2 regions of the Lactobacillus helveticus genome follow, and region 2 is predicted to be linked to the other one. Evidence: predicted binding sites of a transcription regulator. Region 2 holds the regulator's gene; the other holds the start of a gene.
What was found. Region 2 encodes NrdR, which represses ribonucleotide reductase genes. Its sites were predicted from a motif close to ACACNATATATNGTGT; they were not measured.
Positions count from the first base shown of each region.

Region 1: a site for NrdR is predicted at 9,585-9,600, ahead of pnuC (nicotinamide riboside transporter PnuC). Genes of this name have one in related genera too.

Region 1 covers NZ_CP151471.1:1,257,266-1,272,656, forward strand. The annotation lists gene AADV52_RS06380 (MBL fold metallo-hydrolase) at 1-406, opposite strand, end outside; gene AADV52_RS06385 (carbohydrate ABC transporter permease) at 390-1,214, opposite strand; gene AADV52_RS06390 (carbohydrate ABC transporter permease) at 1,218-2,084, opposite strand; gene AADV52_RS06395 (ABC transporter ATP-binding protein) at 2,084-3,169, opposite strand; gene AADV52_RS06400 (C69 family dipeptidase) at 3,423-4,850, opposite strand; gene AADV52_RS06405 (DNA/RNA non-specific endonuclease) at 4,891-5,745, opposite strand; gene AADV52_RS06410 (exonuclease domain-containing protein) at 5,836-6,789, opposite strand; gene AADV52_RS06415 (NAD-dependent protein deacetylase SIR2 family) at 6,798-7,619, opposite strand; gene AADV52_RS06420 (DUF421 domain-containing protein) at 7,634-8,272, opposite strand; gene AADV52_RS06425 (DUF3290 domain-containing protein) at 8,274-8,723, opposite strand; gene pnuC (nicotinamide riboside transporter PnuC) at 8,810-9,550, opposite strand; gene AADV52_RS06435 (collagen-binding domain-containing protein) at 9,891-11,642, shown strand; gene AADV52_RS06440 (LPXTG cell wall anchor domain-containing protein) at 11,661-11,771, shown strand; gene AADV52_RS06445 (PAS domain-containing protein) at 12,255-12,992, opposite strand; gene AADV52_RS06450 (ATP-binding cassette domain-containing protein) at 13,153-14,757, opposite strand; gene AADV52_RS06455 (prolyl aminopeptidase) at 14,879-15,391, shown strand, end outside.
Region 2 covers NZ_CP151471.1:129,737-145,127, reverse strand. The annotation lists gene AADV52_RS00890 (nicotinate-nucleotide adenylyltransferase) at 1-214, opposite strand, end outside; gene yqeH (ribosome biogenesis GTPase YqeH) at 225-1,334, opposite strand; gene AADV52_RS00880 (YqeG family HAD IIIA-type phosphatase) at 1,327-1,851, opposite strand; gene rplT (50S ribosomal protein L20) at 1,997-2,353, opposite strand; gene rpmI (50S ribosomal protein L35) at 2,397-2,597, opposite strand; gene infC (translation initiation factor IF-3) at 2,619-3,152, opposite strand; ribosomal protein L20 leader region at 3,178-3,289, opposite strand; gene AADV52_RS00860 (aryl-sulfate sulfotransferase) at 3,343-4,374, opposite strand; partial or broken gene AADV52_RS00855 (aryl-sulfate sulfotransferase N-terminal domain-containing protein) at 4,444-4,926, opposite strand; gene AADV52_RS00850 (DUF389 domain-containing protein) at 5,138-6,388, opposite strand; gene AADV52_RS00845 (ACT domain-containing protein) at 6,395-6,766, opposite strand; gene thrS (threonine--tRNA ligase) at 6,858-8,792, opposite strand; gene dnaI (primosomal protein DnaI) at 9,083-9,991, opposite strand; gene AADV52_RS00830 (replication initiation and membrane attachment family protein) at 10,023-11,354, opposite strand; gene nrdR (transcriptional regulator NrdR) at 11,357-11,824, opposite strand; gene coaE (dephospho-CoA kinase) at 11,827-12,429, opposite strand; gene mutM (DNA-formamidopyrimidine glycosylase) at 12,426-13,256, opposite strand; gene polA (DNA polymerase I) at 13,265-15,391, opposite strand, start outside.

The DNA of each region.
Region 1 (15,391 bases), 990 kb from region 2:
TATCATGACCAGCAGCTGGCAATAAAAAGTCGCCTTTTTCATTTAATGCTGGCAACAAATGAGCGGTAATTGATCCAGCATAAAGCGGAATTTCCGGAGCCAGCAAATTCATTGCTTTACTATGATCAAGATGCAAGTGAGAAATATATGCTGCCGCATGTTCCCAGCGATCAGTATCAATTGCCTTACCCGTAATCTTAGGATCATAGAAGTTAGGCACATCCCCGATCAATTCATTCTTAATCAAAGTTTGATAACTTTCATCAGGCAATTTAAGCTCAGGGCGATATACTTCCCCAAGATCAAATAAAACGTGTGACTTGTTATAAGCCACTTCAATCATTGGTCCGCCAATGGTAGTTAAACCATTATAAAAAGTAACTGTTGTCTTATCCTTTAAGGTCATTACGTACCACCCCTCGAATAATTTGCTTTCTAAAGATGAAGTACAAGATCAAGATTGGCAAAACAGTCAGCGTTGCGGCTGCAAGTTGCAACTGTGTCTCACTACCTGCATCTGAAGCAAATGAAGTTAAACCGTTGTTCAAAAGTCTCATGCTGTCTTCATTAGTTACCAATAATGGCCATAGGAATGAATTCCAACCAGAAATGAAACTCAACAATGCTACAGTGAACAAACCACCTTTAGACATTGGAACCAAAATTCTCCAAATGTATTCCCAGTCACTTGCTCCGTTAATCATCGCAGTCTTATAAATAGTTTGTGAAATAGAGCCAAAGTAGCTTTGTAAGTAATACATGTAGAAAATTGAAGTCAAGAATGGCAATACCAAACCGATGTAGGTGTTAAGCAAGCCCATTTGAGCAATAGTGTTGTAGTTGGTAAAGATAATTGCTTCACCCGGCACCATTAACAATGACAAAAGAACAATTTGCACTACGCCTTTGCCCTTAAACTTCAAGTTAACCATGGCAAAAGCACCAAGCAAGGCGTTAAACAAACTTACTATTGTAGTAACACTAGCAGTAATAAAGGTGTTTAAGAAGTAGCGACCAAATGGAGCTTGTGCAAAGACCTTAGTATAGTTAGCCCATTCAAAATGTTTAGGAATAATTGTTGGCGGAATAGTAGTAGTTTCCCTAAAACTCATTAACCCGCCTAAAATCATGTAGATAAATGGAAAGACGGTAATAATTGCGAAAATTGCTAACACAATATATGCAATCAAAGTACCCCAACGAATTTTCTTCATTCTTTACCGTCCTCCAATCTTTTTCATCATCTTACGTTGCAAGAACGTTACAAACATAATAATGATAAACAATACAACCGTTGCGGCCATCGCAACACCTGGCGTACCTACAATTTGGAACTTGTTATAAATGTAGAACACTGCCGTTGTAGCGGAGTTACCAACACCTGCTTGGTCGTTGAACAATGCATATACTGAAGTATAAATCTTAAACGCTGCAATAATGTTCATCGTAAGCAAGAAGGCAATAGTTGGTACCAATTGTGGCATTGTAATGCGCCAGAATTTTTCTGTACCGCTAGCACCATACATATCTGCAATAGTGTAATAGTTAGGATCAATATTACGCAATGCTCCCATCAAGATAACGATGTTAAAGGCTAATGAAGTCCATACACCAAAGATAATGATGGTTGTAAGCGACATTGCCGGATCATCAATCCAGTTTGGAGCTGGCAAATGAAGTGCTCTTAACAAGAAGTTAAGCAAACCATATTCACCATTAAAGATATAACGGAAAACAATACCAATTGCGATAGTTGATGTTACATAAGGCATAAAGAAAGTCGTTTCAAAGAATGACTTATGCTTTACCTTACTAAACATAAACCAAGCTAACATGATTGAAATAGCCAAAGCAACTGGCACAGAGATCAATGCATAAAGAATGGTATTTCTAATAGCACGCCAAAATTCCGGATCATGAAAAATGTATTGATAGTTGCTCAGCCCGGTCCAGTTCATATTGATCAAAGAACCGCTCTGAAAACTCATTACAAACGCCCGCAAGATTGGATAAATACTAAAGAAAGTAACAAAAATGATCGTTGGCGCTAAAAAGAGCCACGCTTTTTTCTGATTAGTTTTCATTAGTAGATACGTTCTCCTTCCTTAGTAAACAGGAATACTCGATTGAGTCGCATCTTCAAATTAATATTGTCACCAGGCTTAATAGGAGTTTCAAGATCTACAAGTGAACGAGCTTGAACGCCATCATGAGTGAATTTCAAAATACGTTCACGTCCGATCAATTCAACATCATCGACCTTAGCTGAAACCTCACCATGATCACCTGGCAAAATATTTTCTGGACGAACAGATAAAGCATATTCGCCATCAGTTAAGTCACGCTTAAAACGACTTTTATCTAAGTCATCAACGTTAATTTCAAAATCACTACCTACGATCTTGCCGTTATTAACTTGAACTTTAAAGTTATCAATAACTGGATTACCAACAAAGTTGGCAACGAAGTAATTATTTGGTTCAAGATAGAAGTTTTGACCTAAATCATCTTGTTGAATTACCCCATTGTTGAAGAGGATAATCTTGTCACCAATGGACAATGCTTCTTCTTGATCGTGGGTAACGAATAAAGTAGTAATGCCTACCTTCTTTACCAAAGTACGAATTTCTTCACGAATCTTCAAACGCAATCTTGCATCAAGGTTACTCAAAGGTTCGTCCATTAACAAAATCTTAGGTTGTTGAACCAAAGCACGTGCAATAGCAACACGCTGTTGTTGACCACCTGACAAATTACCTGGCTTTTGGTCAGCCAATTCCATAATTTGAGTAGTCTTCATGTACTTTTCCGCAATTTCCTTAGCTTTATCCTTAGGCATCTTTTGTTTACCTACAGTTAAAGGAAACATAACATTTTGTAATACTGTCATGTGTGGATATAAAGCATAGTTCTGGAAAACGTAGCCAATTTGTCGGTCTTTTGGAGCTACGTTAACAACAGACTTTCCATTAAAAAGAATATCTCCACTAGTAGGATTGAGTAATCCTGCTAACATGTTCAAAATGGTTGTCTTACCACAACCAGATGGTCCAAGCAAACAAACAAGGTCGCCTTTCTTAACTGAAAAGCTAACATCTTTAATTGCTTCATGACCGTTGTCGTATACCTTCTTGAGGTTCTTTACTTCCACGAATCGTTCATCATTCATAAGTTTCACACACCACTATATATTGATTTTATTTTATAAATTTCTCTATTAATTCTAAGATAAAGACACTAAAATAACAAATGATTTAACAAAAAATTCGGATTTTCTACGTAGTAATGAAATATATTTCATCCAGTATTCGGGTTCAATTTGAATTTTAATGTCTTATACTAAATATCCTATATTTTTGTTCGTATTTTCTAAATGTTGTGGTACGCACCAAAAAAAGTCATGGTTGAACATGACCTCTTTTTTATAAATTATCTCCGCGTTCGAATTGATATTTAGAACTGTTTAATGCTTGTCTTACTAAATTGCTCATTAAGTTCTTAGTCTTCTTAGTAATTACGCCAGCAGTCTCATCATTTGCATTAGTCAAATATTTGATCAATTCTACATCATCAAGATCTTTAGCCTTTTCGTCAATAGCATCAACTCGGCTGATAGCATAGCTTTGGCAATCATCACGATATGCATTTACTTCATAAATGTATTGGTGATAACGTGGCTCAACAATTACTTGCAAAGTCTTGTAAAGCCAGTAAGCACTGCTATCAGGATCAACTGTGTGTTCAGCGACCTTGTAGTTAAGTGGGGTATCTTCAATATTTGTGTAGAAAGGAACATATGGTGAATATGCGTAAAAGCCCATGTTAATCCATTGAATTGCGGCCATCTTAGCAGGAACATCGTTTCTAATTTGCAAAATACTTGATTCTTGGTTTCTGTCTAAGGCAATAGAACGGAACATCTTTTGCTCTTTTTCGCTGCCGGATGAGAAGGTATGCATTGGATCATATGGAGTGCCATTATAGTGACTTGATAAAAACTTTTGCACATCCTCAACGCCAATCTTCTTTTCAGGTACACGAGTAAATGGCATCTCTTGACTAGTTGGGTCTTGCTCAATACTTGGATTGAACAATTTTTGTCCATACCAAGTTCTTGGGGTGTTGTAGAAAGCATCAGCTTCGTCTTTAGTACCAAAAATATCTCTAAATGAGAAGCTGCCATCTGTACTATTGTTCAAATGATTCTTTTCAACGAATTCTTGAATACCTTCTGAATACATGAAGTTATCAGGATCATCAAAATCAACGTGTTGAATCACCATAATATTAGGACAAATTGCATAAGAATCATCTGGCACACGAGCAGCTACCCATTGGTGACCTGCACCAGTTTCAAGGTACCAAACTTCCTTATTATCTGAAAAAGCAATACCGTTAGTTTCACCAGTACCATATTTTTCAATTAAGCGACCTAAGCGGAGTACCCCTTCACGCGCAGTCTTAACAAATGGCAAGGTGATGTAAACCATTGAATCTTCATTGATACCATCTTCAACAAGCGGATCATGACCTAAGCAACGTGCATTAGTTGCTTCAGTTTCAGTAGCTGACATGGCAACGTTATATTCGTTAATGCCTTGTTCATCCCAGCGACCTTCTGAATCATCAGCAGTTGGAGCAGCCGTCCACTTGCAACCATCGCCTTCAAGGTGCATCTTGAAGCCGTTGTATTTTGAAACATAGTCTTCATCATAGTGGCGTGCTTTGTTAACAACAAAAAGCTTTTCATTGATGCCGCCGTAACCATCTTCGTCACGAGCAATCATAGTTGAGCCATCAATTGAAGCGTCTTTACCAACAAGCATCGCGGTACAGTTATCTTTTTTCATGCATGTACTTCCTTTTTTGTTTTATCTATATTATATTCTGCTATTCATTAACCTGTATTTGGTGATTAACTTTAGCCCTACCATTATTATAATTGAATTCATAACCAGGTTGCACGTTATAAAGATAAACATTGAAGTTTAATGTGCCATCAGTTGAAACAGCCTGCAGATTTACTCCACGAGCCATTAATTCATTGCCTCTAAAGATCGCAGTTGCTTGATATATTACGCGCTTATTTTGCCGTAAAGCCTTACGAACCTTGGCTTCAAAGATCGTTTGAATTTTTTGATTAGAAAAGGCAGACTGAGTAAATAAATTCTTAGGATTATTCTGATCACCTGACTGATTGCGTGGATCATAATTACCGCTTTGATCAATCCCTGCAGAAACAGAATAAGCAATCAAATGGCCTCGATTATAAATTTGCGTGCCATTTCTGCGGTTATAATGCCAACCAGTTGGTTCCACAAATTGCCGCACACGTAAACTATCATTAGCCACATTGCGCTTTTCTAAAAATGCAGTGTTAGGACGAGATGTCCGGTTGAGCGAATCAAGATTAGAATAAATTACTCGATTAACCTTCCATGAATTTTTCACTAAAGTTGATTGATTATGGTTCACTTCAGTAAAAGCCTTGCCACCGTTTTTAAAGTTTAAATTAGCGAGCTTCTTATAATCAGCATCAGACAAACCGCCATAGGCCTTATTCGCCTTAGTAGCATCCCCAATCGTATTAGTAACATGTTCATCATGATTGCCAGTAAAGTCTTTTAAAAATTGACTGCCACTTGGATCACTGCCTGCTTTAGTAAAAATTCCCCAGGCAATTGCTACCAAAACGATAACTGATGAAAAGACTGTTCCTTGTTTTTTGCGTCTTCTTCTTGCCATAAAAATCCTCCATTATTTAAGATATGATACTAGTCCAAACATTAGTTTGCAATAGTACAAAAGAAAAAGTTGCCTTTTTCAAGACAACTTTTAGCTGCGAGCCCAGTCATCAAGCATCGATAAAAAGAAGCTCTCTGATAAACGCTTAATTTTCGCACCATCTTTAATCAAAAGACAAGCTCTATTTAAATCTTCATTATTTTTTCTGAAGAAATCATGATCACCCATGATCAAATAATTCGTAGTATTTTCTACATTTTGATCAAGTTGACCGCCCATATTGTTGATCATTTTTCCGGCATCGCGCTGATCCATGTGGAGATTGCCAGACAAAACAATATTTTTATCTTGAACAGGATTGCGGAAACCAAGCTGATAGTAATCAACTTCATCTCCAGTCAAATCGACATTCTTAATATTGCCAATGGCTTGCTCTAACAGATCCTCTGTAAAATGCTGATTAAAGTCGTTATAAACCTTAATAGTATCCAGTGAATCGGCCAATCCGTGGTGCTGCTCTACTTGAGCAATTCCAGCACGCTGCATGCAATCAATCAAACGATTATGTTGGCGTGGATAATAGACTCTGGCCAAGCGGAGCACGTCGACATAATCATTATTTAGCACCGGCAAATTATATTTTTGACTAAGGTCATACAAAAAGTTCAAGTCAAAATTGACGTTGTAGCCAATAATAGTGTCATCACCAATGAACTCACGAAATTCCTTGATTGCTTGTTCAGCGGGAATTCCTTCATTAGTAAGCTGCTCTTCAGTGATCCCATTCAATTTAGTAATGAAAGCTGGAACCTTATTATTTTTAGGGAACTTTACCAAATTAGTGTATTGATCGACAATTTGACCATTTCTAACCTTGACTCCGCCAAGTTCGGTAATGCGATCACGGAAAGGGCTAAGGCCAGTCGTTTCAATATCAAGCATCGTGTAGTTAGATAAAAAATCTGGCTTTTCCTGACCTTTTTGGCGTAACTTATCTTGCGCTCCGTCTACATGTAAAATCCCATTTTTTACGTAAATACTCATTATTCACCCTATTTAGTCAAATTCATTAATACATCATGTGAATTAGTGGCAAAACCAGCTGCTCTCTTTTTAAGATCATCTGGCATATCTTCATCTGCCAAATCTGCTGCAACATACTTCCAGTTAGGGAGTTGTTCAACTAACTTAACCATTGGATCCAGTAGTTGCGGACTGGTTTCATCAACACCTAATTCAAGTACGACTACCTTTTTATCTTCATTGCCTGTTAAGAACCAACGAAAACGAGTGTTAGCATCAGTATCAGGGAAGAAGTTGGCATTAAGTGGCATGTGCAATTCCATTGGGCTATTGCAATCTTCACATTTTGGCACTAAATCTTCGGTTACGTTGTTTTCTTCAATAGCCTTTAAAAAGCGTTTGACTACTTCACGATCATCTTTTTGCCCATGGTTAATGCCACTAGAACATTGCATTTTAGTCCAATCGCCGAAGGCATCAAAAATTCTATTTTCTTTAAAACCTGCATTTTCAAAGAAATGAGCAAATGTACTTGTAGCAATAAAGTAGTCTTTATCTTGCAAAATTTGCTTTAAAGCTTGCATGGTTTCACTTGGTTCATATTGCAGTGAATATTCATTAACCAATTCACTCCAGAAGCTCCATTGCTCACTCCAAGAATCAAACTTTTTGTCTAACGCATCCCCAATTGTATGCACATCGTATTTATCAGCAATTTTGCCAAACTGGTCATCGAAGTTTTCTTCACTTAAGATGTCCAGCCCCTCTTCCTTAGCCATGCCATTACCTGCAGTAACGATCACTGCATCTGCATCTTTAATCCATTCTTTTACCTTAGTAAAATCTGCCATTTTTATCTCTTTTCCTACTTAGAATAACCGGTCAAACGTAATTGTCCATCAATGTATTCACCTAAGAATACATCATTAATTCCATTATAACCTGCGGCTTTAACTTCTTGCTCAAGCCATGCCTCGCTTTTATGAATTAATTCCAAAACATCTTCATTTACTTGACCATCGCTAATAATTGGAAAGCGAATATTGACTTCATCGTTTTCGATGATAGTTAATTGACCATTTTGTTCAAAAATACAGTTTTTCACTTTTTCAACGGAATAAATACCACGACTACGCAATTTGAACATTAATTCATTAGCAGAAATTCCGGCCTTCATACAGTTTGCTACCAGAACTTGTCCATTTTTGATTACTTGAACAGGCTTGCCATCAATTACTCCTCGAATCCAGCTATTGTGGTCTCTACTGAACTTTAAAATGAAAACGACTAAGGTCCAAATAATCAATACTAAGAAAAACTGCAAAACGGTGATACTAGGATTATAGATAATTCCACCAATAATCGCACCAAGAACATAATTCTGCAGTTGATCGAGTGCAGTGGTTGGCGCCAAATTTGTTTTTCCGAAAAGATTGATCTGAATAATTAAAGTTAAGATACCTAGAGCTAATTTAATGAAAAGTTGTGTATAATCCAGCTGCATTTTAATTTTTCACCTCTACTTTATGATCAATTACATGGGCCTGCGTTAGCGTATAAGTATTGCGATCATCATTTAAGTTCAATTGATAGTCACTATCTTTTGAATCGATTCTGATAATCATGCCATCTACTAAATTGGTGGAGTTAACTAAAACATCAGAGTCTTTAACGCCTTCATCTTTTGCCACTGATTTAATGAAAGGAATAATTTGCGTTGCCTGCGACTTTTGCGTATTTATTTGAGTATATTTTTCATATTGAGTGCCGGCAAACAACATTAGAAAAAGCAGTGCAATGATGCCTAAATCACGATATCTTGTAGCAAAACGATTATGCAAATATAGCAATGTGAAGATGATCATAGCAAATGCTGCAACGAGCATTAAACCGTAAAGGATTGCTTTGTCTGCATTTTGGTTATTTTGAATATATTTCAACGTGTAAAATGTCATTCTCTCATCCCTCTGTTTTTTGCTACATTTTACCATACGAAAAAAGCAGCGAAATCGCTGCTTTTTAAATCTTATTATTCAACTTTTTATTTTGAAATTTCCTTAAGTCCAGCATGACGACGTCCCATATTAAACCATGGTGAAACCGTAAATGCCAAAATATCATTTACAACATAAATCAATGAATTGATTGCCATTGCCAAGTTAGCATCCCCTTGTGCATAAGTAATGCCCCAAAGAATCAATTGGAAAACGCCACTTGCAGTCCACCAGAAGTATTGATTGTTGTAACGCATGAAGCACATAATTCCGGCAGTCAATGAAATGGCAAAACTAATTGCATCGACCCAAGGACGAGGATCATTAGTAAACTTGCCAATCAAGTAACCAGAAATCACATAAACAAGCAAGGTACCAACGATAGCAATGAGCCATTCCTTAGAGCCAAATTTTTTTAAGTGGTTTTTAGTATCATCATTCCATGACTTCACTGACAAAATGACTGGCAAGTCCAAAGTTGCAATATAAGCAATTTGTTCAAAGATGGAAAGATAATTCTTAGCAGACCAACCTGCATAAATGAAGCAAGCGGCAGAAACTAATCCTAACCATCCATTAATTGCCTTGGTAGCATTAATTGCCAATACGCAAAGCGTACCCAACAATGTACCAATAAAAGTAATTAAAGTTACGCTGGTAACCTTAGCTTGAATAAGCAATGCCAATTGAAAACCAAACGCAAAAAACCATAAACAATAATTTTGTACTGGCCACCCTTTTAATTGATTAAATAGCCAAACAAAATAATTCTCGTGTTCTCTTTCCATCTATACAAACTCCCTTTTGAATTTAGGTTCACAAATACAACATTTTGTGTCTTGTCCGCTTTTCCCTAATAAAAGCATCGATATATATCGTAATCTAATTAAGAATTTTATACAATCTTGAATCTTACAAAATATTGTGCTAATAGCATGAAAATTTATCTATATGTTGTGTTTTTGATATTTTTATCAGCTTCGGTCATATCTATACAAAATAACGATTCAAATACTTAAGAATCTATAAAGGTAAGAAAAAAACACTATTCTAAAGTGACGCTCCATCATATAATATAAATATAGTCAAGTGACATAATGTCACATTTGTGCAATAAGAAGTAAAATCATGTTTAAATCAACAAAATCACAATTTGCAATTAGAAAATTAACACAAGGTGCTGGTGCGGTTTTATTGACTTTTGGTATTTTTGCTAACACTACTTCTGGTATTGTGTCAGCTGCAGTAAATGAAAGTAGCGATGTAAATACTACTCAAATTGAAAATAACGCAAGTACTCAAAATTCTATTGAAGCAGAGTTAACAAGCGAAACTGCTCCTGAATCTACTACTGATGTTCAAGCTTCAAATATTGAACAATCAACTGAAGTTGAAACAGCAAACAATGATCAATCAACTCCAGTAAACTCAGAAACTACTCAAAATGCAGAATCAGTTTCTGAAAATACTCAAGTTGAAACTGCCACTGAGATCAACAAAACTGAAAATACAGACAAGCAAGAAACTACAGTAGAAGATGCAACTACTAATGATGTAACCACTGATAAAGATCAACCTACTACTGATAAAACTGAAACTTCTTCTCCAGAAAACACAGATCAAACAGAATCAACAACTACTAAGAAGCCAACCATTAACGTTGACACTGAAAAAGTAGAACAAGAAGATGAAGAAGAAACAAAGAAATTAGAAGATATCAAAAAATACATCGAAGAAGTAGCTGCAAAACACCCATTGGGAATCGCAGGCATCTTCCACATTTTTGGTAACGAAGTAGATGGTCAAGTGCACATCGCTTGTAATATTGCCGCAGATAAAGTTGGCGCTGGTGACTTCGGCACTAATTCAGGTGCTACTAGCAACTTAACTAATGGCGACATCCACTACATTGGCAGCATTGACCACTTCAACAAAATTAATGGTGACAACAAGTTAGTTATCTTTGCCCCAGACATTGAATACCGTACTTATGAAAATGGTGGTGCCATTCAAGTTAACTTTGGTACTAAGGATGAACCTAAGTGGCAAAAAGTTGACATCAAGCACAGCCACATTATTCAAGCTGACAAACCTTTAGACATTCAAGGTGAATTGGACAAATTAGGTGAGAAGTCAGATAACTGGGCAAGCCCAAGTCAAACTGAAGGCGTTAAGGCTGACTTCACTGACCACAACAACAGTTTGATTGATGTTTCTGAAGCTATCAAAAACGCTGGCGACAGCAAAGAACCTATTTATGTAACAGTCGACGCTAGTCACATTTCAGGTGATAACAAGCGCAACATCACTATCAAGGGCATCCCCGCTGGCGAAGACGCTCCGATCATTATTTTGAACGTTACTAATGTTCAAAACGGTGACTTGACTGTAAAGATACATCTTGTTTTAGAATACTCAGACCAAAACAATGTAAATGGTTCTAGTGAAAAGCACGACCAAGCTAACAAGTTATTGTGGAACTTCGGTACAAACCTTAACTCATTAAACATTGCGGGTGACTACCACTTGGGAAGTATTTTAGCTTCGAACGCACATATTACTACTAACGTAACTATGGACGGTAATATTATTGGGGACAAGGTTACTATTAAGGGTGAAAGCCACCGTTGGGACTTAGTTCCACCAATGGAAGAAATTCACATTCCGGAAGAACCGGAGAAGCCTACTCCAGACCCTGAACCTCAACCAGAGGACCCAACCACACCTCCTACAGATGAGGAACTTCCTCCTAGCGAAGAAGATTTCGTTCGTCCACTTCCTGAAAATGTAGTTAAATCTACAACAAACAAGGTTCAAGAACAAGCAACACAAGAAAAGGCAACCCCTCAAACAAGCACAAGTACAGTTGTTGAAACTTAAACTGAAAAAGAGATTGCTTTGCCAGAAACTGGTGAAAAACAAAACAAACTTATCTCCATCGGTGCTATGATGAGTGCAGTTGCAACAGCTATTCTTTCTCTTGGTCTTATCATCAAGAAGAAGAACTAATTACAAAAACGGCTCTTAACGAGTCGTTTTTTAATTATTTTTGAGCAGTGACACTATGTTATTTATAAACGACTAAAATCTTGGTACGATTAATAAAACGAATTTTAGAAGCGAGGCTGAATATATTGAGATCAAACATAACAAGTATTCCTAAACAAAGTAGTTAAATGTACTACTTCATTACTCTTATCATTTAGTTCCCCTTCTGTACCTACCAAACAAATTACGATTAATTATTACGATGCTGAATGAAATAAAGTCGGTTCTCATTCTCTTAATCTAGTTAAAGACAATTGGGTTATCACCAAGGATGCCTTAAGAATATTAATTGATTCGCATATTCCTCAATATTATAAAATCATGCCATACTTTGCTTATCCAGAAGAAGACGTTACTCTAAATAATATTCCTGACGAAATCATGATCGCAGTCAAACCAATCTACTAAAAAAGCGGCTCAACTTGAGCCGTTTTTATTTTGCTATTAGTGTTCAGAAGCACCAGTTGATGTATCTGGCTTTTCTTCTTTCTTCTCTTCTGGAGCCTTTTTCTTAGAAGCACCACTGACCGCATCTGGATCAGAATTTCTACGATAAGTTGCGCCAGTCGTTGCATCATCGTCAACTACCAGCTTTTGTCCAGTAGTCTCGCAGAAATATTTAACCAATGGATACAAGTCTTGTACCCATTCGTAAATACCGGCATAATTGCCATTATCATCTTCAACACGCTTATAGTAGTGTAAAATAAGCTTCTTCAAATTACCATTTGGCACTGGCATATAAACATCGTCATGACCATCCTGCTTTTCACGCAATGCATGAACAACTTTCTTAGCAGTAGGAATAACTTCCCTAATATCTGGGTGAACTGCCTTCATCGTGTCACCTACTTGATCAGGCGTACGCTTTGCCTTCATCTTGTAATTTGGATCAACTGGACGGTTATACCACAAGAATTGATTGTTATCGTCAACGAAGGTCATTTCACCAAGAGTATTGCGAAACATCCAATTAAGTTGATTTACTGTTAAAAGACCTGAATCAAGCTTAACGTAATCGTCGCCTTCTGCCGCATGAACTTTTTTAGCAGCTTTGTCTAACCAATCTGGGTCATTTTTATCAATGCCTTCAATCGTATATTTTGATTTACCTTTTGCATCAAAATCTTCTTTTAAGTATTCGTCAGAATTCATATTTTGTAACCATTTAGGTTCAGCCATAATTGTATCCCCCTAAAGAACTATCTTTTATACATGTTGATTATATCTTGTAAGCTCTTTCATTCCAATTAATTGATATTATTTATAGGAATATTCTTCGTATGAATATTATATATTAATTCATATAATTAAATGCATGAAAATAAGGGATTTTCATCCCTTACATCTTAGTTTCAACCGTATGCTTATCCAAATGAATAATCACATCAAACATAGCCTTTTCTTCTGGAGAAATCTTGTGGGCTACTTCTAGCACTGCTACCTTCGGATTCTTAAGCAACGTCTCATGAATATCCAATGACAATTTAGGATCAAGCGCACTCGTTGCTTCATCTGCTAGCAAAATTGGTCTGCCAGACAAAAGCGCACGCGCAATTTCTACTCTCTGAATCTGACCACCAGAAAGTTCGCTACCGTTTTCACCAACTTGCTTGTCTAAGCCTTGTTCTTTAACCAGCTCATCAAGTCCTGCCTCATGAATCACTTGCTTCAATTGCTCATCACTAACTTGTCTTCCTAAGGTGATATTAAAACGAAGCGTATCATCAAACATAAACGGCTTTTGGTTAACGTATGAATAGTAGTTATGGGCTGCGTCCCAATTACCCGTTACGTTTTTGCCATTCAGTAAAATCTTACCCTTCTTCGGCTGCTTCAATCCTAAGAGCAATCTAAGCAAAGTCGTCTTACCCCAGCCACTTGGAGCCATAAGCAAAACTTTTTCACCAGGCTTAATCTGCAGACTTACCCCATCAAAAATCTGTTTATGATCACTGCCAGTTACATAAGACAGGTCATTAACTTCCATGCCTTCAAAATGATCGATCTTCTGCTTGTCATTCTTCATGACATGCTTCAAGGCAACTTGTGTCTTTTCCCACATTGGAACGGTCGACTTAACTTGGTTGAATTCGTTAAAAAGCGTAACAACTGGCGTGATAAAGTTCATCGCCAAATCAACCATCATGACCAAGGTACCAACCTTTAAATTGCCTTGCATCATCAATATACCACCAATGGTACATGGAATAATGAAACAGAAAAGCTCTGCTGCAGAATAGATCAATTCCAATGCCCAAGCTTGGGTTAAAGTCATGTTTCTCAAAGCGTTTTCCATTTGTTGGGCCGCATTTGCTGCACGCGTAATGATATTTGTGCGCACGTTATACAGTTTAGTTGCTTGCGCACCATTTAATGAATCAGAAACATGCTGAGTATAGTTAGCATTAGTCTGGGCCCAGATCTTAGACTTTTTCGTAATGATTGGGCTAGTAATAATTTGCACAACTGCTGGTGCAATCGTTGCTACAACAAATACTAATGTCATCTGCCATGAACTGTAAAAGGCAAAACCAATCGCACCAATAAATGACAAACCTTGAAAAATCATGTCTAATTGAGCAGTAACACGGTTAGTTTCAATCTGCTTCAAATCATTCGTCATCAGTGACAAACCACTTTTAATATCTGGGTCCCCCTGATCAACCAGATATCGAAGATTTGCTCTCTTCAAAGTCATGTTCACATCACGAATGATTCCCATCTTAACCGTTTCATACACAAAGTTGCTGGCCATAAAACACATTTGTCCCAGAGCAGTCAATAAAGCTAATCTAACTAAATGCATGTAATCATGAGAACCAGACGAAGCAACGTTCAACATGATTTCAATCATATAGGCAACAAAGACAATGTTGCAGGCTTTAATTGCAGCTAAAATGGTGTAAGTAATCAGTTGGCTTTTCTTAGCGTATTTAAGACTCATATAGACCCCTTTTCTTTTTATTAAAATCATTATACCCGCTATCTTGCCTTTTTCTCAATCTGATACAATAATTAAAGTATCTTAACATTATTTTTAAACATAGAAAAGAAAGGATTTTTTAATGAAAACTGGTACTAAAATCATTACTTTAGACAACGGTTATCACTTGTGGACTAACACTCAAGGCGAAGGTGATATCCACTTATTAGCACTTCATGGTGGTCCCGGCGGCAATCACGAATACTGGGAAGACACTGCTGAACAATTGAAGAAGCAAGGTCTTAACGTTCAAGTTACCATGTATGACCAACTTGGTTCTCTTTATTCAGATCAACCTGATTATTCTGATCCAGAAATTGCTAAGAAGTATTTAACTTATGAATACTTCTTAGACGAAGTTGATGAAGTGCGTGAAAAGCTTGGCCTTGATAACTTTTACTTAATCGGTCAAAGCTGGGGCGGACTTCTTGTTCAAGAATACGCAGTTAAATATGGTCAACATTTAAAGGGTGCCATCATTTCATCCATGGTTGATGAAATTGATGAATATGTTGCTTCAGTTAACAGAAGACGTCAGGAAGTTTTGCCACAGACTGAGATCGACTTTATGCACGAATGCGAAAAAAACAATGAC
Region 2 (15,391 bases):
TCTTATGTGGTGGAATATTATCTGGAATAAACCACACTTCATCTAAACGCAACTTGGTCATTGCCTGTTCTGCAGCTACCAAATGGGCAATATGGACTGGATTAAAAGTACCACCCATAATCCCAATTTGACGTCCTCTACCATTTTCTTGCTCTAACTCAGCTTTTTCCTTAACAGTTGGTGCTTCTTTTTCAATACACTTTGGATTAACCATACGCAAACCTCTAAATTAATGCACGACGAATACCTAACCCAATACCATCTGGAGTATATGTTTTAACTAAACAGCCTTTTGGCACAGTCACAAAACCAATGCCTCCAAATAAGAGATCGCTCTTAAATTCGGTCTTAAATTCCTTGCCTTTAAGTGGAGCCATTTGATCATCCGGAGATGGAGGAGTCAATAACTCGCCTTTATGTTTTTCATAAAACGCATCCGCATTGGTAGTCTTAGTACGATGAACATACATATTGCGTGCTACATAAACCGTAAAACTAGTTGATTCACCCTTAAGATAATCAATTCTTCCTAGCCCTACCAAAAATAAAGTATTGCCTGGCAAAAGTTGGTAAGTTGCTGGCTTCAATGGCTTTTTAGGTGAAATCAACTCCAAATCTTTTGCATTTAAATGTGTAGCTAATTGATTGTCGGTCATAATTCCCGGAGTATCAATCAAAAAGTGTCCATTTTCAAGTGGAATTTCAATTTGATCCAATGTGGTACCTGGGAAACGTGACGTTGTGATCAGATTTTGAATATTACCCATCATATCAATGATCGCATTAATTAAAGTTGACTTACCAACATTAGTCGTCCCTACAAAGTAGACATCTTTATCTTGAGACTGATCATTAATATATGAAATCAAACTTTCTAAATTTAATTTCTTCTTGGCAGAAACTAAGAAAATATCTTTAGGATAAAGCCCCATACGGTTGGCTTCTTGTCTCATCCAATCCTTAATTTTGCTTTGTTTAGAATTTTTAGGGAAAAGATCGAATTTATTTCCAACAAGAATAAAATCGTTGTTTCCCACAAAACGCTTTAAAGATGATAACAAGGAATTTGAAAAGTCGAATAGATCAACAACATTGACGATTAAAGCCTTCTTTTCAGCTAATGAATTAAGCAAAGCTAGAAAATCATCATTATTCAAATCTACCGGCATAATCTCGTTATAGTGACGCAATTTGAAGCAACGTTGACAATAAACATCTGTATTTTCTTCATTTTTTGCTTTTTCAAGAGCACTCTTAGGCAGATAACCCGCTTTTTGTGGGTCATCAGATTGAAGAACCGCTCCGCAGCCAATACAAATAATATCCTCATCCATTTTGTAAATTCTCCTTAAAGGTTACTCGGTGTGATAAACCAAGAAAGAAATAGATAATCTTTTCAAAAAAGCGATTAATTCGCGTATTCCATTTATCAGTTTCTACTAATGGTTTTACTAAAACAGTTTCAACTCCTGCTAAATTTCCAGCTTGCATATCAGTAATAAGCTGATCACCAACCATCATTACTTGATCTTTAGCTAACTTCATTTCTTCGCGTTTGCGCGTAATTGCAAAAGGCAATGGCTTACGAGATTTAGCAACGAAATCAATATGATATGGATTCAGCACTTTACCTACTCGCTGAGCATTGTTATTAGAAATAACCACCAATTTAATACCAGCTTTAGCAAGTTTTTTATTAAAATTATCCATCTCTTTAGCAGTTTCAAATTTATTCCATGCAAGCAATGTATTATCTAAATCTGAAAAAACTGCTTTTATTCCCATTTCATTCAATTTGACGGGGTCCAAATTATAAATTGTATTTATTGTATATTTTGGTCTAAATAACATAAAAACTCTCCATTTTCTCTCATTCTTTATAATATCAAAAATGGAGTTACATTAGAAATTTTTGTTTCATTAATATCGAAAAATAATATTTTAGCGAAAAAAATAGAGATCAGGACTATCTCCTGATCTCTATTTCTAATGATAATTAGTTCAATGCCTTCTTAGCAGTTTCTGCTAATTGTGCAAAAGTCTTTGAATCGTTGTAAGCAATATCAGCTAACATCTTACGGTTCATGTCAACACCAGCTAACTTTAAGCCGTGCATTAACTTAGAATATGAAATATCATTTTGTCTTGCAGCTGCGTTAATACGAGCAATCCACAACTTTCTGAATTCGCTCTTACGTCTTCTACGGTCGCGGAATGCGTACTTGTATGAAACGAATAATTGAGTGCTTGCAGCCTTAAATTGCATGTGCTTTGCGCCGCGGTAACCCTTGGCAAGCTTCATGACCTTCTTACGACGTTTACGTGTTACAATTCCACCTTTAACTCTTGGCATTTAAAATTCCTCCTACTATAGTCAGTCTATCAAGAACTAATAATTAGTGCATTTGAGCAAGCATTTGCTTAATACGCTTCATGTCGCTACGTGAAACCATAGCAGCCTTTCTCAAGTGACGACGTTGCTTCTTAGTCTTACCATGGAAACGGTGACCAGTAAATGCGTGGTGACGCTTTAAACCACCATTTGCAGTTCTCTTAAAACGCTTAGCAGAAGCGCGGTGTGTTTTCATCTTTGGCATATTCCTATTTCCTCCAATTAACTACTTTTTCTTTTTGTCCTTATCACTCTTAGGTGCTAACATCAAGAACATTGAACGGCCTTCCATCTTAGGCTTACTGATAACATTAGCAATATCTGAAGTTGCTTCAGCCATCTTTTCAAGAACTTGTTGACCTAATTCCTTGTGAGTGATGGCACGACCTCTAAAACGAATTGATACACGGACCTTAGCTCCTTCTTTAGAAATGAACTTACGAACATGCTTCAATTTAGTTTCAAAGTCGTTGCCTTCAATAGTTGGACTCAAACGAATTTCTTTGACACTAACTGTATTGGACTTTTTACGGGATTCTTTAAGTTTCTTCTGTTGTTCGAAACGATATTTACCGTAGTCCATGATACGTGCTACAGGTGGTTTAGCATTAGGTGAAATAAGAACTAAATCTAAACCAGCATCACTTGCTTTATGTAAAGCTTCGCTCTTAGATACAACACCAACTTGCTGACCATCTTCATCAATTAAACGAACTTCGCGTGCACGAATTCTTTCGTTTAAGATTAAACTTTTTGGTATGATTATTCACCTCCGTGTTAATTTGAGGACAAGAAAAAGGCGGGATAAGTATCACCCGCCTTTAATCAACAGAAATTATCGATCAGCCCAGAGGTTAACTTAACTTAGGCGAGAAGCGGGAGCTTCTTCTTGTTCTCAACTAGGTGTATTATACGCGTTTAAACTACTCGCGTCAATACATGATGTGCAATTATTTAGTTACATCAAAAACATAGTTATCAGGATAGAATTGCATTCTATATGCCAGATATACATAAGTCATGTCCTTAGCACTATTAGTAATTGTCAAATTGAATACTTGATTTCCATGTGCATCAACTTCAATTATGTTACTCTCTTTACCCTTGTTTTTAAAGCCAAAATTGATTAAAGTGTTGCCATTCTTCAAGCGTTGCGCATAACCAATAACTTCGGTAAAGTTTTGTTTACCCAAATTCTTACCGTAGCTCCAAACTTGTTTGATCGTCTTTTTCTTCGTATCGATTTGATATTCTGTAGCAGCAGAGAAATTGCCACTTTGCTTCTTATCACCATTAGTTACAGCAATATTATTATCATAAAGCAGAATATCTAATTTGCTTCCCGTTTCTTTTAATAAGTAAACTCCATGTTGACCACCTGGGTATTTTGTTCCCTTGCTTGGTTTTAAGAGATGCTTATGGAATGAACTAGGCCATTCTTTAGTTGGCTTGCTAGTAAAAACCCAATTAATTTTCTTAGTTTGATAGTTCATTGACCAAATAATATCTTGATTACGTGCAGATAGCAAAATGTTGCCTGTTTTCGCATCATAATCAATTGTATTAATAGGGAGCCAATCCATTAGTCCTAATCCACTACTGGTATTATCGTTAGCCTTGATCTTACTCTTTTTGTACATTGATTCTGGGAAAATTTTCTTAAAATCAATTACTTTAACGATCTTACCAGTATTAGGATTAAGCTCAGCAATTGTGTCTTCTACATACTTGCTACCATCATCAATAGTTAATAGCCAATTACCATTAGGCACTTCTGCCACGTCATGGTGAACTAATGATAAGCCAGCAGTTCTGGCATAGCTACCACCTAAAGTCTTATCAAAACTAAATTGACGATATACGCGTCCCAAATAGTCGGTTTCAACTAACATATTGTATTTTTCATCGCCAGATTTGATCTTATTGAATAATAAAATATGACCATTATTCAACTGTTCAAAAATATGCTCATTCCAGCGCAAATAGTACCAACGTACTTCGCCATCACCATCGACAGCAAAAGTTTGTTTAGTAGTTCTATTTAAAACGGTCTACTCATTTGAACCTAAATTCATCTTAGCCTTATCTTTGACAGTGACTTTAATTGGAAAGCTTCTAATCCATTTAGGTAAATTAGCCGTTTTAATTTTAAAAGTCTTGGTCTGTTGATTTCCAGATTCATCCGTCATCGTTACTTCAACAGAATTATCGTAACCAGCATACAAACCTACGATTGGTACTTAGTGATTGGTTTGATAACCCTTCACTTCATTTTTAATGGTAGTGTTGGCACTTTTTCCAATTACCCGGTAACTAATTTTGGTAGGTTGATCTGTATGAAAAATCATTAGTGCTGTTAATGGTGAATTTTCATAAGGATTAACCTTAATATATGGATTTTCCCAAGAATATTGTTGACTCCGTACAATATCCGCATATTTGGCAGTTAAGGCATCATTACTTGAATTTACTACTTTCTTAACACCTAAATTTTTAATAATTTGACTATCACTTAACTTAGTTTTTTTTTGCATTGCCATTTTTCTTCTGTGCTAAAACTGTTTTCGATTGTTCATGCAACATCACAACAGGCATCGTCAGCATTAACGAGCCCATTGCGAGTGCAAGTAAAATTTTATTACTTTTCACCAAAATTTTTCCTTTAAAATAAACCTATCAAGTTTATTCTAATATTCGTATATTACAAAATATTAACAGAGAAATGACTTAAGAAATAATTAACGCTTATTCTTTCTCGCTTTCTTGCACAAACTCCACTAAATTAATATTTGGATATTTTTCTTTAATTTGCTTTACTAATGCCTTCTTCTTTTTAGCAGAAATGTTTTTCTTTAACTCAATCAAAGTAATTTGCTTATTCTTATTATCACTAACTGCTGTAACAGAAGAAATTGCAGGAGACAATTTTTCAATTTCTTGATTATGCTTTTCTTGTTCTTGCTGTCTTTCTTCATTCGCCTGTTCTTGCTCACATTGACGCTGATTAAGAATATTATTTACTTGTCTATCTAATTGGTTCTCCGCGTTAGGATTTACTTGCGCCACTTGAACAATATTAAGTGAGTATCCTTTTAAATTATATTCTGCCAAATTAGCTTTAGCAGCTTGAATTTTTTTAGCGTTAATCTTTTTACCAGAAACAGTCAAATTAATAGTTTTCTCTTGCGAATCAACATTTTCTTTAATTAGATCAACATCGCCCAATTCATGAGCAACTAGATTTTGCACATTTTGATCGACTAAAGTCTTGTTTACCATGTGACCAGCAGAAAGAACATTTGGAATAATCAAGATAATTACTACTAAGACTATTCCAGTTTCTTTTAAAGTTGGTTTGCGAAAGAAACTAAGTCCAGGCTGACCCGCAGAATGACTTAGCCACTTCATAATCTTTACACCCAAAAATGCTGTTAAGGTGATGAATACGCAGTTAATTAAAAATAGGTAACCTGATCCCAAAAAGTACTTAAGATTGCCCGCTGCAATCGAATATCCCACTGTACAAAGTGGTGGCATCAAAGCTGTAGCAATTGCTACACCAGGAACAATATTGTTTGCACCTTTTTTACGAGCACCGATAATTCCAGCACTGCCACCAAAGAAAGCAATCATTACATCCCAAATAGTAGGTGAAGTACGGGCAATAATTTCCTGGCTAGCATAAGTCAACGGAGAAAAATGAAAATAAATCGTCGATGCAACTAAACTAATAACGATTTCTGCTAACAGTGAGATAGCACCTTTACGCAAAATATTTGTGTTATAAAGCGCTAGTCCTGTACCAATTGCCAAAAGTGGGCCCATTAAAGGTGAAATGAGCATAGCCCCAATAATTGTTGCCGTTGAATTTACGTTTAACCCAATACTGGCAATAAAGATCGCACAAGTTAAAATAATTAAACTTTCTATATTTAAAGTACCATCTTCACTAATTTTGGTAAGAAATTGTGGGCTTAAATAGTTTTTTCTACTCATTTTTTCTTATTTAATCTCATAATTATTTTCTGACAAAATTTTTATAGCTGAATCAAAATTATTATCTTTAACTAAAATATAATCAGTATTAAAAGTTGATACAGCAAAAATAGAAATACCATTATTAGCTAATAATTGCGCAATTTTAGCTAAAATTCCAATTAATGAAAAATCTAATTGTCCTTCTATTTTGAATGCACGCCAACCATCTTCCCGATTAATCGTTTTGCTTGGAGCATTTTTATTTTCGCAGACTAAAGATAATTCTTCATCAGTCTTGGCAAAAAAATAAAAATCATTTTTTAAATTTAAATTTTTAATATCACTTAATTGACAAACTGTTAATTGATACGGCAACTTCTTAATAGTTAATTTCATATATACTCTCCTTTATCATATTTTTCTATTAAAACACAAAAGGGAACGTATACCCAATGCATACGTTCCCTTTACTTATCTAAATCTTTAATTAGTTTTCACGTGAGTATGACTTAACGTCAGCGTCAATTTCGTTAATGAAGTCATCAAGACTCTTAGAAATTTCTTCATCAGTACCGTAACAACGTACGTTAACCTTGCCTGACTTCATTTCTTCGTCACCTAATACCAAAGTGTAAGGTACCTTTTGAGTTTGTGATTCACGAATCTTGTAACCCATCTTTTCGTTTCTGTCATCAACTTCTACTCTGAAGCCGCGCTTAGCAAGTTCTGCACGAACCTTTTCAGCGTATTCGCCGTGAGCTTCGTTGTTAACTGGAATAATTTCAGCTTGAACTGGAGCAAGCCAAGTTGGGAATGCACCCTTGTAAATTTCAGTTAAGTAAGCAATAAATCTTTCCATAGTACCAACAATACCACGGTGAATCATAACTGGACGGTGTTCTTCACCATCTTTACCTACATAAGTTAAACCGAAACGATCTGGAAGCATGAAGTCAAGTTGAATAGTTGACATCGTTTCATCGTTACCCAAAGCAGTCTTAGTTTGAATATCAAGCTTTGGACCGTAGAATGCAGCTTCACCTTCAGCCTCAACGTAGTCAAGGCCAAGATCATCCATAGCACCCTTAAGCATCTTTTGTGACTTTTCCCACATTTCGTCATTTGCAAAGTACTTATCAGTGTTCTTTGGATCACGGTATGAAAGTCTGAAGTAGTAATCAGTAATATCGAAGTCCTTGTATACGTCCATGATCAACTTCAAGATCTTAGCAAATTCAGTTTGAACTTGATCAAGAGCTACGAATGTGTGACCATCGTTCAAAGTCATTTCACGTACACGTTGAAGACCTGACAAAGCACCTGATTTTTCATATCTGTGCATCATACCAAGTTCAGCAACACGAAGTGGAAGATCACGGTATGAACGGATGTGGTGCTTAAAGATTTGAATGTGTGAAGGACAGTTCATTGGACGAAGTTCAAGCATTTCACCATCACCCATGTCCATTGGTGGGAACATGTCATCACGGTAGTGTGCCCAGTGACCTGAAGTCTTGTAAGCATCAAGGTTCATAAGTACTGGAGTGTAAACGTGTTGGTAACCGTCTGCTACTTCACGGTCAATGATGTAGCGTTCAACAACACGACGAATAGTAGCACCCTTTGGCATCCAGTATGGAAGGCCTGCACCAACCTTAGGATCTACGAAGAAGAGGTCAAGGTCACGACCAATAGTTCTGTGGTCACGTTCCTTAATTTCTTGACGACGCTTAAGGTCAGCCTTTAAATCAGCTTCCTTAAAGAATGCAGTACCAAAGATTCTTTGAAGCATTGGGTTTGATGACTTACCTAACCAGTAAGCACCAGCTACTGACAATAACTTAAATTGCTTAATCTTACCAGTGTTTGGAAGCAAAGCATCGAAGCCAAAGTCAACAAAATCACCAAGCTTGTAGGCATCAACAGTATCGCCTTCAACTTTAGCAAGAACTTCGCTCTTGAACTTATCATTCTTGTAAAGATCTTCAAGTTCTGACTTAGCAATTTGAACGTGTTCAATCTTTTCACCGTTCTTAATTACCTTTTGCATAGCTTTTTCAAGCTTTGGTAATTCACCAACTTTAATTTGGTCATCCTTATCAGTATCAACATAGAAGCCGCCTTCGTCAGCTACATGTTCACCTAAACGAAGTTCAGGATATTCACGCTTAGCTACAGCTTCAAATACAAAAGCAGCAGTAGCACGTAAAACATCTAAGCCTTCTTCGTCTTTATTAGTGATAATAGCAACTTCGCTGTCACTATCAAGCTTGTAATCAAGGGGCTTAAGTTCACCGTTAACCTTACCAGCAACAGCAGCCTTACCAAGTGAAGTTGCAATGTTGTGAGCTAAGTCAGCAATAGTTAAACTTTCTTCAAAATCTTTCTTTGAGCCATCAGGCAAAGTAATTGAAAAACTCATATTTTCCTCCAGAAAAATTATAATAAAAAAAGTCCCAGTGCAAGAATGCACTGGGACGTTAATTAGCGTGGTTCCACCCGAAATTCAGGTTAGCGTAATCTAACCTCTTTATGGATTGATAAAGGCATCCAACCTAAAATTAACAACTTTGGGAATAAGCAATTGGGGTGATTCTCTATTGAAGAACTTCCAGAACAAGGTTCTTCTCTCTGAATCGAAAACCATCATGTCTCGCTTAATTAACTCTCATTATACGCACGAAACTTTCAGATGCAAGACCTTTTTCAAAATTAATGCAAAGAATTTCTTCTATCAGGTCCAGAAACTACTACTTCTTTAGCTAAAAAGCGTACACGTTGCATCAGTCTTCTAGCCTTTACCGGATCAGTGGCATTGCGGGTTTCTTCAAAATGAGATTCTAATGCTTCCATATCCAAGTTAGATGAAAAAAAGGTCGGTAAAACATTATCCATGCGCGCCTGTAAAATTACGCCTAATACATCATCTCGTGACCATTGACTAAGACTTTCAGCACCAATATCATCTAAAATCAATAAATCGCATTCAGATAAACGACGAATTTCACTTTGCAAGCTATTGTCATCAAAATGACTTGCCAAACCTGCAATAAAAGTAGGCACGTGTAAAAAGACCACATTTTTATTCATATTTGTAACTACATAATTAGCCAATCCCGCCAAAATATATGTCTTGCCTACACCATAATCTCCCGATAAATATAAGCCTTGCACATGAGGATCTTGCTTGTATTTTCTCAAGAAATCGTAGATTAAAGTCAAAACTTGCTTACGATCATCATTTACATCAATTTCACTTAAACTTACATCATGCAGGCGAGTTGGAACATCAATTAATTGCAATCTTCGTTCAGCTGCTTGCTTGCGATCTTGAGCTAATTTTGCCTTGGTAGGAACATACCGAATATCGATTACCTTGCCGTTTAAAAATAATTGGGGCGCATATCCTGCCATCACTTTATTTGCAGTATGTTTTTGAGAATAATATTCGTATAAATTAGACATACTGTTTTGAACCATCTTTTGATCGATCTTATTTGCATTTGCAGTGAGAAACGCTTGCACATCAGGATCATGCAAAGCCTGACTTATCAAAGATTGCTCATCGCCTAAATTGCGTTCTTTTACAATCTTTTTAATTACCTTGTCAATTGGCTCCATTTTTTCACCTACTTCCAATTATTTTTGACTTTTATTTATTGTTCAAATCTTTAAATAAATTCTTCAGTTGCTCAGTAGAAATGCCAGCATCCCTATCAGCCTTTTTCTTGCTCCAGTCAGTGCCTTTTTCAACTCGCTTTTGATAAGTTCGAACTGGTCTCTTTTTGCCAAAACTATTGCGCCGTTTTTTCACATATTGCAAAGCTTGTACCGCTGTGGCAACACCATGTTGGAGCCAATCGTTAGCAATTTTATAAGCTAAATTCGAGCTCACCACGGTATCATATGTTAAACATGTATAAGTCAAAATATTAATCAAATCTTCAGGCAAACCGTACTGCGTATGCAAATTATTAATGATCTGCTTCTCATTAGCACTAGTTATACCGCCTTTTTGCGTTTTAAGTTTATACAAAAATTCGGCAGGCGAACTCTCATTAGCTGCTTTTAATAGTTTTTTATCATTATCGTCCATATCTTTAATTGCAGCTAGTGCCTTTTTCCGACCTTCATTTAATTGAGATTGTACATTTTCTCTTGTATTGGTTCTCTTATAATTTTCAGCTAAAGTATTACTGATATCACGCATATTTAAGCTATAAGAGCCATGAAGACACGGCAAGCTTTCATCTACAAATTCTTTTTCTGACAAGCCATATGTTTGAATCAAACCACGAATTTGTTCTTTGTTAAGATCAATTTCACTAGCTGGAATCTGATATCTGCTATATTCTTGCTTAATGAAATCCCAATCAATACTATCGTGATCATTCACTTTAGCAGTTTCAACTTCATGAACTTTATTTTCTTGAGCAGCTTGCACTACATCACTAGATGGAGTAATCGCTTCATCGCCAGGCAAACGAAAAACGTCAAAAAAGTTAGCAGATACATCTTTCGCGTTTTTTATCGGCTTTTCTTTTAACTTAGCATCTTGAGCAAAAGCGTGACTTAAATCATGAAAAGTCGGTACACCAACTTTTTCTTTTAATAGACTAGCCAAAAGTGGCGTTGCAAAAAACTTATCTGCAGCTGGGACTTGCAACAATTTAAAGACTAAAACATTATTGAACACATTATCAGACAAAAATGTTTGGACCAATCCCACAGCCTCTAATTTATGCAGTGAATTAAATAATTGCTTTAAGCTGCAGTCTAACTGCTCTTGTAGCGAATATATCCCCTTAGAATCCGAAATGATGCCATAAGGATCATAATTTTGAATCAAAGTTTGATATAGTGCTACTGCCACTGCTCCTACTAATGGTTGATATAGCTTAATCAAAACTTTTTCATCTTCAGGAAAAAGTCTGACACGATTAGCCACATAGTAAAGATGCTTGGGATCAGCAGTCTCAAACATGACTAATTGCCCTTACCTTTCTTAGCCATCATATCTTCCATTGTCTTCATGAAGCTAGACATGTCTTTAAATTCACGATAGATAGATGCAAAACGAATATAAGCCACATCATCAAGATCAGCTAATTCGTCCATAACGTATTGTCCAATCTTTTTAGAAGAAATTTCACTAATGCCTTGTTTTCTTACTTTATTTTCAACATGGTCAACTAACTGCTCGAATTGATCACTGCTGATTGGACGCTTTTGACCTGCAGCCATTACGCCATGCAAAATTTTCTTGCGATTAAATGGTTCACGCGTACCATCATTTTTTATTACGAGCAAAGGTGCTGTTTCAATTCTTTCAAAGGTTGTAAAACGAAAGCCACAATTTTCACACTCTCTGCGTCGTCTGATTGCACGGTTTTCATCACTAGGACGTGAATCAATAACGCGGGAGGCATTTTGATGACAATTTGGACATTCCATAGCTATTCCTCTTCCCTGATCTTAATTAATATCTGTTCTAGTTTATTTTCTAATTCTTTTATTTTACCAGTATTTGCAACTACAAAATCGGCCATTTTTTCTTTTTCAACTAACGGCATTTGACTATTAATGCGATTAATTGCTTCCTGATCAGTTAAATTATTGCGCTTTTTCAACCGCTCAATCTGCAATTGTTCAGGAAGCGTAATTACCAGTACGCCATTAGCTACATGTTTTTTGTCTAATCCTGCTTCAAAATATACTGGTACATCTAAAATAACAAGAGCAAAATCTCGATATTCTTTTATCTTTGCTACTGTTTTATCGAAAATTAAGGGATGCGTCACCTGATTTAATTCAGATAGTGCTTGTTTGTTGCTAAAAACTAATTGCCCTAACTTCTTACGATTTATTGTTTGATCGGAATTTAAGTACTCCATCCCGAAATGATCTTTTATTGCCTGCCAAGATGCGTTGCCAGGTTCCATTAATTCATGGGCAATTTGATCACAATCAATAATTGGAATATTTTTCTTTCTAAAAAAGTCATCAGCTGTACTTTTACCAGTAGCAATTCCACCCGTTAATGCTAATACATAACTCATTTATAAATCACCTGACAATGAGGGCAAAAAGTGGTACCTCGACCATTAACCTTAATTTTTTCAAACTTCGTGCCGCAAACCGAACAAGGTTCACCTACATGGCCATAGACTTGCAACTTACTTTGAAAGCCGCCAACTTGACCATTTGCATTTAAAAAGGAATGGACAGTCGTACCTTGCAATTTAATCGCTTCGGTAATAATTTGGTTAATCTGATCATGCAATTCAATTACTTTTTCAGCAGGGATTTTGTTAGCCTGACTCAAGGGATGGATCTTAGTCCGCCACAAGACTTCGTCAACATAAATATTGCCAAGGCCGGCCACTACTGACTGGTCAAGCAAAGTATTTTTGATATTTTTCTTCTTACGTTTTAAGCCATTTACCAAATATTCTGATGTAAATTCAGAACTATTTGGTTCATAACCTAATTTGCCAATCCCTGTAGTTTGCCTTTCAGTTCCAGTTAAAATTAATTGCATCCGACCAAACTTGCGCACGTCATTATACCGTAAGGCTGTTCCATCCGTAAAAATAAACTCAACATGATCATGTTTATCTTTAGGCGCATCAGATGTGGTTAGATGGTACTTCCCTTCCATTCGCAAATGAGAAACAATCGTCAAATTGTCACTCAAACGAATAAGCAAATACTTAGCATAACGATCAATATCAATGATTTTTTTACCAGGTAATTCAGATAAAAACTTTTCATGATCTGTCGCTACGATTTTGGGATACCACAAAATCACTTTTTCAATAGTTTTTCCTTTAATTAAAGGAATCAAAGTTCTTCGAACCGTTTCAACTTCCGGCATTTCAGGCATTTTATCACCTACTTTGCATCATACCAATTGTGTCCCCAACCAGAATCAGCAATCAAAGGCACATCTAACTTAACAGCTGATTGCATTACTTCAGGTACAATCTTTTTAATTGTTTCCAGTTCATCCTTTGGTACATCAAAAATCAATTCGTCATGTACCTGCACTACCATTTTAGTCTTCAAATGAAGTTCATCTAACTTCTTTTGCATATTGATCATAGCGATTTTGATAATATCGGCAGCTGAACCTTGAATTGGAGAATTAATGGCGGTTCTTTCCGCAAAAGCACGGACAGTGTATTTCTTAGCATGAATATCTGGCAAATATCTGCGGCGATGCATGATCGTTTCCGCATAGCCCTTGTCACGTGCTTCTTGTACTGCTTTATTCATGTAATCCTTGATTTGAGGATATTGTTCAAAATAATTATCGATAAATTCTTGCGCACGTTTCCTAGAAATACCTAAATTCTTGGACAAACCATAATCGGAAATACCGTAGACGATACCGAAGTTAACTGCCTTGGCGTGACGACGCATCAGTGGTGTTACCTCATCCGGTGACTCCAAGTGGAAGATCTTCATCGCGGTGTGTGAGTGGATGTCATACCCGGTCTTGAAGGCTTCTTGCATGTTTTGATCACCAGAAACATGGGCGAGCACACGGAGTTCAACTTGTGAGTAGTCACAAGAGAAAATATAGCCATCAGGATCACTTGGGACAAACGCTTTTCTAATCTGCTTGCCTTCCTCAGTACGAGTTGGAATGTTTTGCAAGTTAGGATCAACACTAGATAAACGTCCAGTTGCAGTTAAGGTTTGTAAATAGCGCGTATGAACACGACCATCAGGTTGGATTACATCAAGCAAGCCCTTAACATAAGTTGATTGAATTTTAGCAATTTGACGATAATCAAGAATTTCTTTAACAATTGGGCTTTGTGTCTTCAATTGATCGAGCACTTCAACTGAAGTTGAATAGCCTGTCTTGGTCTTCTTCAAAACTGGCAAGCCTAACTTTTCAAACAAAATATGACCTAATTGTTTTGGTGAGTTTAGATTAAATTCTTCCCCAGCTTGTTGATAGATTTTCTTCTCTAAATCCTGCAACTTCACGGCAAATTCATTTTGCAATTGGATTAAAGTACTTGCTTCGACCTTCATACCATTGATTTCCATCTTAGCCAGTACTCGAGCAGTTGGAATTTCAATCGTATCAAACAAATCATCTTGTTCGTGGTCTTTGAGCTTTTCAAGCAGAGTCTTCTTGAGTGATTCAATGGCGTTGACCTTGGAAGCTAAGTGGTTGAATAATTCATCATCGTCATCAGGGATGTGTTCACTCTTACCTTTGCCGTAGACTTCAAGGTCAGTCTTAACGGAATAATCCCCATAAAGATGGGCAATTTCACCAAGATCATTAGAGTTGTTTTCATTATTAACTAGATATGAGGCTAAAAGCATATCATAATCAAGGCCGTGCGTATGAATGCCTAAACGATGGGCCCCAACCATGGATCTCTTTAAGTCAAAGACGTTCTTCTTGATCTTTTCATCTTCTAAGATGTGCTTGATATTGTCTTCTTCAAGCAAGTCCACGTCTCTTGAAACATAAATCTTGTCGTTGATCTTCAAGCTAAAGCCGACAAAATCTGCTAAGTGGTAGTTAGCGCCGAGCATTTCTAGATAAAATTCAACAGTGTCTTTTTCAGTGGCTTTAACATCTTTAACATTGTCATCGTTTAAAACAGTGTATTCTACTTTTTCAACTTCGGCACCATCTTGACCGGCACCTGAAGCATTAAGTTCTGCCAAAAACTTGCGGAAGTTCATCTTTTCGTAGAATTGCCACAGCTTTTCATAATCAACTGGCTCGCGTTTTACGTCATCAATATCAATGGTAACTGGTGAATCACGATCAATCGTGGCAAGTTTTTTAGCTAAAAAGGCCTTGTCTTTATCACGAATTAAACGTTCCTTACGCTTAGATTTTTTCATTTCATCAATATGATCGTAAAGATTTTCTACTGAACCATATTCCTGAATTAAATTAGAAGCTGTCTTAGGACCGATGCCTTCAACACCTGGGTAGTTATCAGAGTTATCACCCATCAAGGCCTTCATGTCGATGAATTC